Regions from separate parts of the Pseudomonas sp. S2_A05 genome, predicted to be linked through region 1. Evidence: riboswitches for the same ligand, from Rfam matches in the RefSeq annotation. Region 1 holds a riboswitch; the other holds the start of a gene.
The links. A riboswitch is a leader RNA that binds a small molecule or an ion and turns the genes downstream of it on or off. The one in region 1 is predicted to bind cobalamin.
Positions count from the first base shown of each region.

Region 2: another riboswitch for cobalamin. It lies ahead of AB4O12_RS06690 (CbtB domain-containing protein); the one in region 1 lies ahead of AB4O12_RS10025 (ABC transporter substrate-binding protein).

Region 1 covers NZ_CP162775.1:2,195,899-2,203,171, reverse strand. Annotated here, with positions in the region: gene AB4O12_RS10025 (ABC transporter substrate-binding protein) at 1-885, opposite strand, end outside; cobalamin riboswitch at 1,024-1,217, opposite strand; gene AB4O12_RS10020 (ParD-like family protein) at 1,338-1,565, shown strand; gene map (type I methionyl aminopeptidase) at 1,562-2,353, shown strand; gene AB4O12_RS10010 (ABC transporter ATP-binding protein) at 2,556-3,710, opposite strand; gene AB4O12_RS10005 (ABC transporter permease) at 3,728-4,537, opposite strand; gene AB4O12_RS10000 (ABC transporter permease) at 4,544-5,452, opposite strand; gene AB4O12_RS09995 (ABC transporter substrate-binding protein) at 5,449-6,474, opposite strand; gene ribBA (bifunctional 3,4-dihydroxy-2-butanone-4-phosphate synthase/GTP cyclohydrolase II) at 6,901-7,273, opposite strand, start outside.
Region 2 covers NZ_CP162775.1:1,458,208-1,465,480, reverse strand. Annotated here, with positions in the region: cobalamin riboswitch at 874-1,092, shown strand; gene AB4O12_RS06690 (CbtB domain-containing protein) at 1,216-1,413, shown strand; gene AB4O12_RS06685 (CbtA family protein) at 1,425-2,126, shown strand; gene AB4O12_RS06680 (cobalamin biosynthesis protein) at 2,123-2,536, shown strand; gene cobM (precorrin-4 C(11)-methyltransferase) at 2,615-3,361, shown strand; gene nfuA (Fe-S biogenesis protein NfuA) at 3,505-4,089, opposite strand; partial or broken gene AB4O12_RS06665 (fatty acid cis/trans isomerase) at 4,194-6,489, opposite strand; gene metH (methionine synthase) at 6,645-7,273, shown strand, end outside.

The sequences.
Region 1 (7,273 bases):
GCGCGTCACCGGATCACTGCGCAGGAAGGCGAGTTTCTTTTGATAATCGTCCGCCGGGAAACGCCGACGATCCATGCGCGCGATCACCAGAAACGTCGGGTTGGCCTTGGCGATGGTTTCCCAGCCGACGGTTGGCCATTCTTCATCGGACTCGACGACGTTGCGCACGCCGAGGGTGCTGAGCATGAAATCGGGAACGCCTTTGTGCCCGGCCACGAACGGCTCGATGTCCATCTCGGCGCTGGAGAACCACACCAGAGCGCTGACGTCTTTGCGCTGCTGGTTTTTCGCGGTGGCGATCGATTGCGCGAGGCTGGCTTTGAGCTGCTCATTGAGCTGTTCGCCACGCGCCTGCACGTCGAAAATCGCCGCCAGTTGGCTCACGCTTTTGTAGATGCTGTCGATGCGAAACGGCGCCAGCCGCGTGCCGTCCGAACCGACGAGGTTGTCCTTGGCTTCGCAATCGGAGGGCAGCAGATAGGTCGGAATCTTCAGTTCATGAAACTGCTCGCGGGTGCCTACCGCGCCTTGCGGGCCGACCATCCATTCCAGCTCGACGGCAACCAGCTCCGGGCGTTTGGCGATCACCGCTTCGAAACTCGGCTCGTTGTCGGCAAGGCGCTCGATCCTGTCGTTCTGCGCTTTGTATGTGCCCAGCACGTCGTTGAACCACAGCGAAGTGCCAACGACTTTGTCGCCCAGACCCAAGGCATAGAGCATTTCCGTGCCGGCCTGGCCGATGGTCACCGTGCGCGCAGGCGCGTGCTGAAAGGTCAGGCTGCTGCCACAGTTTTCGACGGTCAGCGGATACGCAGTCGGCGCCGCTTGCGCCAGGGGGCAAAGACTCAGAGTGGTGAGCAGGGTGGCAACGCGGGGCAGCAGCATGGGGCAGTCTCCAAGGGAACCGTACGGGAGCGGGCGGGTACGGTTGGAAACACACCTCGGGCGCGGTCGTGGAAACTGCGCAAGGCCGGCACGGGGAAATGCGCACGGCACGATGTCCTTCCCGGACACCCCGCCGGTTGGTCAGTCACTGTGCCGGCAGGTCTCCTGACTGATGCGTCATTGCCATGCTCCGGCCTTCCCGGGATTCACCCAGTGGCAGTCAAGGAGCAGGCTCGGCACCTACAGTTGCGGGGGCAGTTCCGATTGATGCTGTGCAAGCATTTCGGATTCCCTATTAATTCCGTGTGGAAACCGGCGGCGGCATGGTAGTCGATTTGCACGGTGGAGGGGGAGGCGAATCTGCCACAGCGTCGATTTTGCCGTTGGCATTGCAATCTGTCATATGTCCTGGCTAATATACGATCCATATACACATCGTATAGGATTCATATATGGGCATCGTAAAGATTTCAGAGGACATGCACGAGAATCTGCGCATCTCCAGCAACGCCCTCAGCCGCTCGATCAACGCGCAGGCCGAGCACTGGATGCGCATCGGCATGCTCGCCGAGCTGCATCCCAATCTCGACCACAGCGCCATTTGCCGCCTGCTGATCCGCGCCGAACAGAATGGTGGGCTGGATCTGCAACAACTGACTCAGGAAGCCGTCAGCGCATGAGAAACCAGATCAAGATCAACACCCCGGCCGACATCGAAAAATCCCGCGCTGCCGGCAAACTCGCCGCTGAAGTGCTGGCAATGCTGGTGCCGCATGTGAAGGCTGGCGTGACCACCGATGAGCTGGATCGACTGTGCAACGATTACATCGTCAATGTGCAGAAGGCGGTGCCAGCCAATGTCGGTTATCACGGCTTCCCGAAAACCGTCTGCGCGTCGGTCAACGATGTGGTGTGCCACGGGATTCCATCGGGTACGCCATTGAAAGACGGCGACATCGTCAACCTCGACATCGCGGTGATCAAGGACGGCTGGTTCGGCGATACCAGTCGCATGTATGTGGTGGGCGAGGCGACTCGTGAAGCGCAGCACCTGATCAAGACCACCTACGAAGCCATGTGCGCAGGCATCCGTGCAGTGAAGCCGGGCGCAACGCTGGGCGATATCGGTCATGCGATCCAGCGCCTGGCGGAGGCGGAGGGCTTCAGCGTGGTGCGCGAGTACTGCGGCCATGGCATCGGCAAGGTCTATCACGACGAACCGCAAATCCTGCATTACGGCTTTCCCAATCAAGGGCTGAAGCTTAAGGCCGGGATGATTTTCACCGTGGAACCGATGCTCAATGCCGGCAAACGCCATGTGAAGAACATGCCGGATGGCTGGACCGTATTGACCAAGGATGGCTCCTTGTCGGCGCAGTGGGAGCATATGGTCGCGGTGACGGAGACCGGGTTTGAAGTGCTGACGGCTTGGCCGGATGAGATTGAAGGGTACCGGGCCATTGGCTAATACCGTGTCGCCTGCTTGCCCTCACCCTAGCCCTCTCCCAATGGGAGAGGGGACTGACCGAGGTGTTGTGCGAGATACGCCGACGTGCGATACCGAGTCGAACTTACATTTTGAACAGCATTAAGATCGGCTCCCTTTCCCCCTCGCCCCCCGTGGGGGAGAGGGCTGGGGTGAGGGGGTAGATCCAACTGACTCAGCGCAATCAGTGAGCACCGGCAGCCTTGTTCAAGTCGCTCTCGGTCCACTCGGTATAAACACAAGCATCCGCCGTCGCCCAGCGCACCCGTACCGGATCGCCGGCCTTGAGCGGCATGCCCGCTGCCGATAGCGCTTTCACCGTCATCGACGTCCCGCCCGCAGTCACCACGCTGCAGGTCTGGCTTTCACCGAGAAACAGCACCTCCACAACGTTCGCCGACACCTCATTCCAGCCCGCTGCCAGCGGCTCATCCAGCGCCTGCTGCGTGCTCAGCGCCAAGGCCTTTTCCGGACGCACCATCAGCAGCACATCCTGATCAGTGTGCAACCCGGACGTCAGCCGAATCGACAACGACTGGCCCTCGAAACTCGCCGCTGCATTGCCTTGCGCCTTGAGCTTGAGGAAGTTCGAATTACCCAGGAACGACGCGACAAATGCATTCGGCGGATTCTGATAAAGGTCATAACCACTGCCCAGCCCGACAATCTTGCCGTGGCTGAAAATCGCGATGCGTTGCGACAGACGCATGGCTTCTTCCTGGTCGTGGGTCACGTACACGATGGTGATACCCAGGCGTCGGTGCAGTTGGCGCAGTTCATCCTGCAAGTCCTCGCGCAGCTTCTTGTCCAGCGCGCCCAACGGTTCATCCATCAGCAGAATGCGCGGCTCGTAAACCAGCGCCCGGGCGATGGCAACCCGTTGTTGCTGGCCACCGGACAGTTGCGAAGGGCGGCGATGGGCGAACTGTTCGAGTTGCACCAGCTTCAACATCGCATCGACGCGCTTTTCGCGCTCGGCCGCAGCCAGTTTGCGAATGGTCAGAGGGAAGGCGATGTTGTCGCGTACCGACAGATGCGGGAACAGCGAGTAACGCTGAAAGACCATGCCGATGTCGCGCTTGTGCGGCGGCACGTTGACCAGCGACTGGCCGTTGACGAGGATCTCGCCGCTGCTCGGTGTTTCAAAACCGGCGAGCATCGACAGCGTGGTGCTTTTGCCCGAGCCGCTGGAGCCGAGGAAGGTGAGGAATTCACCGTCCTTGATGTCCAGCGAGATATTGTCGACGGCAGCGAAATCGCCGTAGTGCTTGTTCAGGTTGCGCAGGCTGACCAGGGGTTTGTCGTTCTGCTGGGATGCGTCTTTGATCACGGCACTCATGTCGTACTCCTGGGCGCTCAGGCGCTGATTTCGTTGCGCCGGCGCAGGGCGGCGGCGATCACCATGACCAATACCGACAGGCCGATCAGCAGCGTCGAAGCGACGGCGATCACCGGGGTCAGGTCCTGGCGCAAAGTGGTCCACATTTTCACGGGAAGGGTTTGCAGAGTCGGGCTTGCCATCATCACGCTGAGCACCACTTCGTCCCAGGAAACGAGGAAGGCGAAGAGGGCGCCGGCGACCATCCCCGGACGAATCGCCGGGAACGTCACCTTGAACACCGCTTGCAAGCGCGAGGCACCGCAGATTACCGCCGCGTCTTCAATCGACTGATCGAACAGCTTCAGCGAGTTGATGATCGAGATGATGGTGAACGGCAGCGCGACGATCACATGGCTGACGACGAAGGCGAACATCGTTCCGGTGTAGCCGAGCTTGAGAAACAGCGCGTACACCGCCACGGCAATGATCACCAGCGGCACGATCATCGGCAGGGTGAACAGGCCATAGAGCATCTCGCGGCCGGGAAAGCGTCCGCGCACCAGCGCAAACGCGGTCGGCAAACCGAGCGCCACAGCGCAGATGGTGGTCAGCACGGCAACTTTTAGGCTGGCGGCGGCGGCGTTCATCCAGTCGGGATTGGAGAAGAACTGGCCGTACCATTTCAGCGTCCAGCCCGGTGGCGGGAACACCAGCCACTGCGAGGAGCCGAACGACAGCAGCACGATGAACACGATCGGCAACAGCAGGAACAGGCCGATCAGCCCAGTCGTAGCGTAGAGGCCGAAACGCATGCGCCGGCTCATGGCATTGGGGGTCAGGAGCATGTCGGCTTACCTCGCGTTACTGGCGCCAACCGGGGATTCCGGTTGAAGCTTCAGGTAGAAGTAGAACAGCACCAGGGTAATTGCGATCAGCAACGCGGCGCCGGCACTGGCCAGGCCCCAGTTGAGGAACGATTGCACCTGCTGAATGATGAACTCCGGCAGCATCATGTTCTGCGCCCCGCCGAGCAGCGCGGGGGTGACGTAGTAACCGAGCGACATTACGAACACCATCAAACCGCCGGACGCCAGACCCGGCCGGCACAGCGGCAGGAACACCCGGAAAAAGTTGGTCCACGGACTGGCGCCACAGATCGAGCCGGCCTGCAGGATCATCGGGTCGATGGCCTGCATGGTCGCCTGCAACGGCAGTACGATGAACGGGATCATGATGTAGCTCATGCCGATCACCACGCCGGTGAGGTTGTGCACCATCTCCAGCGGTTGATCGATGATGCCCATGGCCATCAAGGTCTTGTTGATCACGCCCGAGGCTTGCAGCAAAACCAGCCACGAATAGGTGCGGGCGAGCAGGCTGGTCCACATCGACAGCAGCACGATGTTGAGGATCCAGCGCCCCCAGCCGCGCGGCACCAGGGTGATCGCCCAGGCCAGCGGAAAGCCCAAGAGCAGGCTGAACAGCGTCACCAGCCCGGCCACCGAAAAGGTGTTGAGCAGCACTCGCGCATAGGCCGAGTTGGCGAACAACTGTTCGTAGTTGCCGAGACCAGGCACAGGTTCCAGCACACCGCGCAACAGCAGGCCAATCAACGGCGCGAGAAAGAACAGGCCGAGGAACAGCAGCGCCGGGACGAGGTTGCCGGCGCCGCGCCAGCGTTGCTTGAAGGCCGAACCGGCAGCGCCGGCGGCGCTCCCGGTGGCAGTGGAAGGACGAGGCGCAGTGGCCGCGATTTTCATTTGACCAGCCATTCGTTCCACCGTGTCGCGATAGCCGGACCGTTCTTGGCCCAGTAAGCGAAATCAAGGGTGATCTGATCCTTGGCGTAAGCCGTCGGCAGGTTGGGGGCCAGCGTCGAATCCAGACGCTCCACACTGTCGAGGTTGACCGGCGCGTAGGCGGTCAGGTTGGAGAAGTCGGCCTGGCCTTTGGCGCTGCTGGCATTGGCGAGGAACTTCATCGCCGCGTCCTTGTTTTTCGAGCCTTTGGGGATGACCAGAATGTCGGCCATGACCAGGTTCTGCTTCCAGCTCACGCCGACCGGTGCGCCGTCTTCCTGCAGGGCGTGCACCCGACCGTTCCAGAACTGGCCCATGCTCGCTTCGCCGGACGCCAGCAGTTGCTGCGACTGCGCGCCGCCGCCCCACCAGACGATGTCTTTCTTGATGGTGTCGAGTTTCTTAAAGGCGCGATCCAGATCCAGCGGGTAGAGCTTGTCAGCCGCAACGCCGTCGGCCAGTAGCGCCAGTTCGAGCACGCCGGGGCTTGGCCATTTGTACAGGGCGCGCTTGCCCGGGTAGGTCTTGGTGTCGAACAGCGCGCTCCAGTCCTGCGGCTTGTTGGCGCCGAGCTTGCCTTCGTTGTAGCCGAGGACAAAGGAGAAGAAGAACGAACCGACGCCGTGATCGCTGACAAAGCGCGGGTCGATCCTGTCGCGCTGGATCACTTTGAAATCGAGGGGTTCGAGCAGGCCTTCGGCAGCGGCGCGCAGAGCGAAGTCGGCTTCGACATCGACTACGTCCCACTGCACGTTGCCGCTTTCGACCATGGCTTTGAGTTTACCGTAGTCGGTGGGGCCGTCCTGGACGACGGTGATGCCGCTGGCCTTGCTGAACGGATCGGCCCAGGCCTGTTTCTGCGCATCCTGGGTGCTACCGCCCCAGCTGACAAAATTCACGCTTTCGGCAGCCATTGCAGCCTGGCCGGTAACGCTGAGCAGTCCCGCGAAAAAGATCGCGGTTGCAGCTTTGTTCAACAGCATGTTCACGCCCTCATTGTTGTGTTTTTGAGCGGGCCTTGCGTTGTTGCCCGCCTGTCGGGAGCAGTAGCTGGACGCTTTTTCACGTCGTCCGGTCTATGGAATATCATATTATGGTATTCCAAACTTTGTGCAAGCACTTTGCCTTACCGGTTATCTGGCCGGTTGGTTTTTTTGAGCCGTTCGGCCTGAGATATTTTGTGAATGTGAGATCCAGCCCCTCACCCCAGCCCTCTCCCAAGGGGAGAGAGGGAAAGGGAGTCGATCTTCATGCTGTTCAAAACCCAGCCCGATTCGGTAATGGGAAAGGAGTGGATCCGTATGCTGCTCAAAGCTGAGTTCGACTCGGTATCCCAGGTCGATGTATAGCGACCGGTCAACGCGGTCGGCTCCCTCTCCCTTTGGGAGAGGGCTGGGGTGAGGGCGGCGTCATTCAGTGAACGGAATGCTCTCAACCACCTCGAGGTCATACCCGGTCAACCCTGCATACTTCAGCGGCGGGCCAAGGTGGCGCAGCTTGCCAACCCCAAGGTTCTGCAGGATCTGCGCCCCAGTCCCGACCTCGGAATAAATCCGCGATTGCGAACGGCTGAACTGCCGTGGCGGTTGGGTCAACTGCGGCACGCGCTCGAGCAACGCCTGCGACGATTCATGGTTGGCCAGCACCACCACAACTCCATGACCTTCCGCCGCGACCCGTTGCAACGCTGCCCAGAGGGTCCAGTTCGTCGGCCCGCTGTACTCGGCGCCGACCAGATCGCGCAGCGGATCGATCACATGCACGCGCACCAGCGTCGGTTCT
Region 2 (7,273 bases), 740 kb from region 1:
GTCAATGGTCGGTGAGTCTGAAACTGGGGGTATATCCGTTGCTGCGGTAACGGCTTCTTATGGTTTCGCTCTTACAGCGAGTCCCTTTTTCAAACGCCAAAAAGGAACCAAAGGCTTTGCCCCGGCGTACGGCCCGCTCGCTGGGGCTCGGGGTACCTTCGTTACGGGACCGATCCGGGCGCAGCGGCTACGGTTTGCTTCGCTGCACCTCCTTCCGCTGTGTACGACTGCGTCGTACGGTCGCTGCGCTCCCACCCCCGGATCGATCCCGTAACGAAGCCTGCCGAAGGGGCAAAAGATCAAAAGCCAGAGCAAAAGCAAAGGCAAAGGCAAAAGCAAAAGATCGCAGCCTTCGGCAGCTCCTACAGTTGGATCGCGTACCACCTCAAGAACAGGTCGGCTGTCAGGCCGCCTTCGCGAGCAGGCTCGCCTACAAAGCAAACGCAAAGCAGCGCAGCTGCCCGCGGCGAAGCCGCCCCACTCAACAATGAGCGCAAGCTCGAGTGCTCTTGATCTTGATCCACCGGCGACGTCGGAAGGCTGAGTGGAGGGATTGATCCGGGCGTGGGAGCGCAGCGACCGTACGACGCAGTCGTACACAGCGAGTGTAGGTGCAGCGAAGCAAACCGGAGCCGCTGCGCCCGGATCAGTCCCGGAGCGAAGGAACCCGAGCCTGCGAGGGCCGAACGTAGGAGCAAGCCTTTTTGGGTACTTTTTCGGCGTTTGGAAAAAGTGCCTCGCCGTAAGGGCGAAACCGTAATCAGCAACACCCGCAGCAACGGATATACACACAAAAACACCCGAAAAAAAGCCCCCCCCCCGCAGCAACGGATCCGCCCCCGGAAATTGACTAAAAACCCAAACCCATGTTCTCCTGCACACCTTGTTACGGGTGCCCTTCACAGGGTGAAACGGGAAACCGGTGAATCATGTGCTTTACTCAAAGCCATGTCAGTCCGGTGCTGCCCCCGCAACGGTAAGCGAGCGAAGCGTCAGATCCACTGTGCCCCGGCATGGGAAGGTGATGCTTGCAGGTCGGCGACCAGCCAACCCCTCGCGAGCCCGGAGACCGGCCCGCAACACCCAGCGCGCGCAAGCGCCGCTGAACACAAACAAACCCGCGGTGGGCGGGCGCTGTTCGAAATCCCTGCGTGCCCGGCCCGCAGGGATTTTCATGCGCTCTGTTTACCCGCTGACATTTCAGAGGGAAGCGCTATGTCGATCATCAGTAACACCGTCAGCCACACTGACCACATCTCCAGCAGCACCACACTCGGCCAACGCGTCGCCGCCGCCCTCTTCGCCTCGATCCTCGGTGCCAGCCTGGTCTGGTTCGCCGGTTTCTCGCACATCGAAGCGGTGCACAACGCCGCCCACGATACCCGCCACAGCGCCGCGTTCCCGTGCCACTGAGGCCTGCCGAAATGATCAAGCGTATCGCGCAAACCGCAGGCTTCACCGGCTTGCTGGCCGCCCTGCTGCTGACCCTGCTGCAGAGTTTCTGGGTATCACCGTTGATTCAGCAGGCCGAAACTTTCGAGAAATCCGAACCGGTCGCGCAAGTCCACGAACACGCCGCCGGCACCGCCGCCCACAGCCATGATGGCGAAGCCTGGGAGCCGGAAGACGGCTGGCAGCGTGTGGTCTCGACCACTGGCGGTAATCTGGTGGTAGCGGTGGGTTTCGCCCTGATGCTCGCCGGTCTTTATACCCTGCGCGCGCCGACCAAGACCTCGCAAGGGCTGCTCTGGGGTCTGGCCGGTTATGCCACGTTCGTTCTCGCGCCGACCCTGGGCCTGCCACCTGAGTTGCCGGGCACAGCCGCCGCCGATCTGGCCTCGCGGCAGATCTGGTGGATCGGCACTGCCGCTTCGACCGCCGTCGGTCTGGCACTGATTGCCTTCAGTCGTCACTGGCTGATGAAGCTTCTCGGTGTGGCGATTCTCGCCGTGCCGCATGTGATCGGCGCGCCGCAACCGCAGGTGCATTCGATGCTCGCTCCAGAGGCACTGGAAACCCAGTTCAAAATCGCTTCGCAGCTGACCAACGTCGCGTTCTGGCTGGCCTTGGGCCTGATCAGTGCATGGTTGTTCCGCCGCAAAAGCGCAGGCCCATATCAGGCATGACCGATGACCGCGCAGCGCCGACCCTCGTGGTCGGCCTCGGCTGCCAGCGGGGCTGCCCGGCCAGTACGTTGCGTGCGTTACTCGATCAAGCGTTGCAGGCGCACCGCATCGAGCTGCGAGCGGTCAAGGCTTTGGCGAGTATCGACCTCAAGCGCGACGAACCGGGGTTGCTGGAACTGGCCACACAATTGAACCTGCCGCTGCAGTATTTCAACAGTGCCGAACTGGCGCCCTATCAGCAGCGCCTCAGCCATCAATCGCAGATCGCCTTTGAGCGCACCGGCTGCTACGGCGTGGCGGAAAGCGCCGCGCTGGCGCTCGCCGAGCAACTGATTCAGGCGCCGGCGAAACTGCTGATCCACCGGCAGAAATATGCGCAGGCCACGCTGGCATTGGCCGGCGCTGCATAAAATCCCGATAATCCCCGCCATCGATCATGAGCACGCTTCATCTGCAGTGTGCCTGCGCCTCTTCACAAGGATTCAACGATGACCGTCTACTTCATCGGCGCCGGCCCCGGCGACCCGGAACTCATCACCGTCAAAGGCCAACGGCTGATTCGCAGCTGCCCGGTGATCATTTATGCCGGCTCGCTGGTACCCGCAGCGGTGCTGGAAGGTCATCAGGCCGAAATCGTGGCCAATAGCGCTGAACTGCATCTGGAACAGATCATCGATCTGATCAGGACTGCCCATGCCCAAGGCCAGGATGTGGCCCGTGTGCATTCCGGAGACCCAAGTCTGTACGGCGCGATTGGTGAGCAGATCCGCTACTTGCGTGAGCTGAACATTCCTTTCGAGATCATTCCGGGCGTAACCGCGACGGCGGCATGCGCAGCGCTGCTGGGCGCCGAGTTGACCCTGCCGGACATTTCGCAAAGCGTGATCCTGACCCGTTACGCCGACAAGACCGCGATGCCCGCCGGCGAAGAACTGGCGAGCCTGGCGCAGCACGGCGCGACCATGGCCATTCATCTGGGGGTCAATCATCTGGAAAAGATACTGGTTGAACTGCTGCCGCATTACGGCGCGGACTGCCCGATTGCCATTATTCACCGCGCGACATGGCCGGATCAGGACTGGGTGGTAGGTACATTGGCGGACATTGCCGCAAAGGTCGAGGCCAAAAGCTTTCGGCGTACGGCGCTGATTCTGGTCGGGCGGGTGCTGGGCAGCGAGGTGTTCAGCGAGTCTTCGCTGTATCGCGCCGGGCATGCGCATCTTTATCGGCCTTGAAGACGCCTTCGCGAGCAGGCCCGCTCCCACAGGTCATTGCATTTCAATGTGGCAGCGAGCCCGCTCGCGAATGGGGCGGCAAAAGTTGCCCATAAAAAAACGGCGCTCACGGGGCGCCGTTTTTCATGATCGCAGCGAACACCTTAGTAGTAGGCGTTTTCTTTCTGCGTGTGGTCGGTCACGTCGCGAACGCCCTTGAGCTCCGGAATGCGCTCGAGCAAGGTGCGCTCAATGCCTTCTTTCAAGGTTACGTCAGCCTGGCCGCAGCCCTGGCAACCGCCGCCGAACTGCAACACGGCAATGCCGTCCTCGACAACATCGATCAGGCTGACCTGACCGCCGTGACTGGCCAGCCCCGGGTTGATCTCGGTTTGCAGGTAATAGTTGATGCGCTCGTTGACCGGGCTGTCGGCGTTGACCATCGGCACCTTGGCGTTTGGCGCCTTGATGGTCAGCTGGCCGCCCATGCGGTCGGTGGCGTAATCAACGACCGCGTCATCAAGAAACGCTTCGCTGAAGGAATCGATGTAGGCGGTGAAGCTTTTCAGCCCCAGCGCGGTGTCTTCAGGCTTCTCTTCGCCCGGCTTGCAGTAGGCAATGCAGGTTTCGGCGTACTGGGTACCAGGCTGGGTAATGAAAACGCGGATGCCGATGCCCGGGGTGTTCTGCTTGGAGAGCAGATCAGCCAGGTAATCATGGGCGGCGTCGGTAATGGTAATAGCGGTCATAAAAACTCCTCGCAGGCGTGGGCGCAGTTTACGCCAATCGGCGCGGCTGACAAAGTCCTAGTATTTTTGTCGGGAAAGAATCCCGGGCACACGCCTGCGAATACTCAAAGATTCTCGTACCGGTTCATATCCAGCACGCCCTCTTCCACCGGGTCGGTTTCATGGATGTACTGGCTCAGATCGTGGAAATACAGCCAGAACTGCGGATGACTGCGCCGAATGCCCCAGCGCTCGACGATCTTTTCGAACCGATTGGCATCCCTGGCATTCTCCATCGCATCGACAAACGCCGGCACCTGCTCGGCCGGGACGTTGAACATGAAATTCGGGTAACTGGTGAGTACGCCCGGATAGACAGTCAACGTGTCGAGCCCCGGCTGATAGCGCAGCGACTCACCGAGCAAAAACGCCACGTTGCTGTGGGCGCGGTTGCGCAGCACGCTGTAGACCTCGCGCTTGCCACTGGCGGTTTCAACGCGCAGCAAGGTCGCTTCGGGCAACTGGTCGATGACTTTCAACCCTGCGGCCGGGCGCGAGGCCAGACGGCTCAGGGCCTGCTCGGCATCCTGCAACGCCGGATCGATATTCGGTCGCGAGCAATAAGCGCCGTCGCAGCGATTGATCGGGTCTGGCCGCGCGTTCAGATCACCGTAGCGCGCCAGCAACTGCATGGCGAAATCATGTTTCGGGTCTTTTTCGTCGAGTTTCAGCGCGGTCGGTTTGTCGTCATCGATGGCCTCGTAATCGAGCCACATCTTGAACTGGCCGCCGTCCTGGTACCAATCGTTGAGGTAGTCCTCGCGCGAGTCGGCGGGCATCAGGCGCAGGAAGTTCTGCTCCGCGCCGTTACGGATCAGATCGAAATACAGACGGGTCTGCGCCTGATGGGAAACGTTGCCGAACACGTCGAAATTGACCGCGAGCTGGTAATAAGTGCGCTCCAGCAGCGGATAGTCGAACAGCCACATGGTTTGCGGCACCTCACCGATAAGCCCCTTGGTCACCGAAGCGCTGTCGAAATGGCGGAAAATGCTCAGCAAGGCGTTGTCGTTGCCGGCCCACAGCGTCGACCAGCTCGGCGCCGGCAGATCGGCATAGCTGTCACGGCGCAGTGCCTCGTATTCGTTGCGCTTGTCGCGATAGTTGCGCCACAGACTCAGCACGCTGCCGACATCGTCGTTCTGCCCCGGCATCGCCAGCAGCGGCGTGGCCTGGCCGCGGTAGTTCGGGTCGGTGATATAGAGATCATGTTCCGGCGCCTGGAACAGCGCCCAGAAGTTGTCGCGGATCACGTCGGTCGCGATCTGCCCACGGCACACCGGGCCGCGAATGAAGGTGCGGACGAAGTATTCGGCGTTATCGAGCATGAACTGATAGCGCGCCTGCGCCGGAATCGCTTCGAAAGTGGCAAACGGATTGGCACGGCTTTGCGGGCCGTAACCCGGCAGCGCGTTGACCTGCCAGTTGCCGCTGTAGAACAGGCTTTTGATCCGGGCCATTTTCGCCGCGCTCAGCGGATAAGTGATGTGCGTCTTGTGCACGATCACCCCTTGCACCGGCCACATGCGGTAATACACCTGCGTGCCCGGGTCGTCGTTGGGGCGGCGAGTGGCGATCAGATCAATCGGCTGGCCGCTCGGCGTGCGCGAACGCACCCACTGGAAATAATGCCCCGGCTCACCGTCCTTGAAATAGATGTGCGCCAGATACCAGTGCTCGAACAGCCAGCGCCCGACCAGACTTTGCCGAGCACCGGGAGCATTGAGCAGGTTCTCCCACTTGCAGGATCTGCATGGCCTCTTTGGCAGTCGGCGCCAGGCTCTGCTCATCAATCGGCGCGCCAGACGCCAGCCAGCGCTGCAAGGTCTGGTATTGCTGGTCGGTCAGACCGGTGACGGCCAGCGGCATACCCTCTTTCGGGTGCGCGCCGGCATATCCGTCGAACTCCGCAGGCATTGCGCATAGATTGTTGCGATTGAGCCCAAGAACGATCTCTTCTGGCAGTTTGGCGTTCGGCGTCAGCGGCGTCTTGTGGCCGAGTTCAAGCATCCGCGCCATCAGCGCGGCCTGACTGCCCTGGGCATCGAGTACCGAATAGAAGTCTTTCTGCTGCCAGGCGCGCTTGCCGAAGGCGTCGTAAAACAAGCGCGTGGTCGGTGCAGCCTGGGTGCGTTCGCCGTCATATACCGGCATCTTGCTCGCGCCACGGGCGGCGCCTTCGCCACTGCCGAGATTGAGCTGACAGGCCGAGTCATAGCACGCATGGCAGGCTACGCACTTCTCGGTGAAGATCGGTTGGATGTCCCGGCTGTAGGAGATGGAAGAAGAAATGGCGGGATCTTGCGCCGCAACGCTCCCGCTCAGGACCAGCAACCATAAACTGATGAAGCGGTGCGGCATGCTGCTGATCTCGATGATAAAAAAAGGCTGCGATTCTACCGTTATGACGCTCGTACCAACATGAGCGATATTCATGCAAAAGCTGCACATGCTCCAAAAGCGCACAGGTTTGCTATGATCGCGCTCCTTCGTAATGGTCTTTCCGAGTAGTCCTCATGTCCGATCGCAGCGTCCGCCTTCAAGCTCTCAAGCAAGCCCTCAAAGAGCGCATCCTGATTCTCGACGGCGGGATGGGCACGATGATCCAGAGCTACAAGCTCGAAGAACAGGATTATCGCGGCAAGCGCTTCGCGGACTGGCCGAGCGACGTCAAGGGCAACAACGACCTGCTGGTGATCACCCGTCCGGACGTGATCGGCGGTATCGAAAAAGCCTATCTGGACGCCGGCGCCGACATTCTCGAAACCAATACCTTCAACGCCACGCGCATTTCCATGGCCGATTACGGTATGGAAGAGCTGGCGTACGAGTTAAACGTAGAAGGCGCACGTCTGGCGCGCAAGATTGCCGACGCCAAGACCGCCGAAAACCCGGCCAAGCCGCGCTTCGTGGCCGGCGTGCTTGGCCCGACCAGCCGCACCTGCTCACTGTCGCCCGACGTCAACAACCCCGGCTACCGCAACGTCACCTTCGATGAGCTGGTGGAAAACTACACCGAAGCCACCAAAGGCCTGATCGAGGGCGGCGCCGACCTGATCCTGATCGAAACCATTTTCGACACCCTCAACGCCAAAGCGGCGATCTTTGCCGTGCAAGGTGTGTTCGAAGAGCTGCACGTCGAATT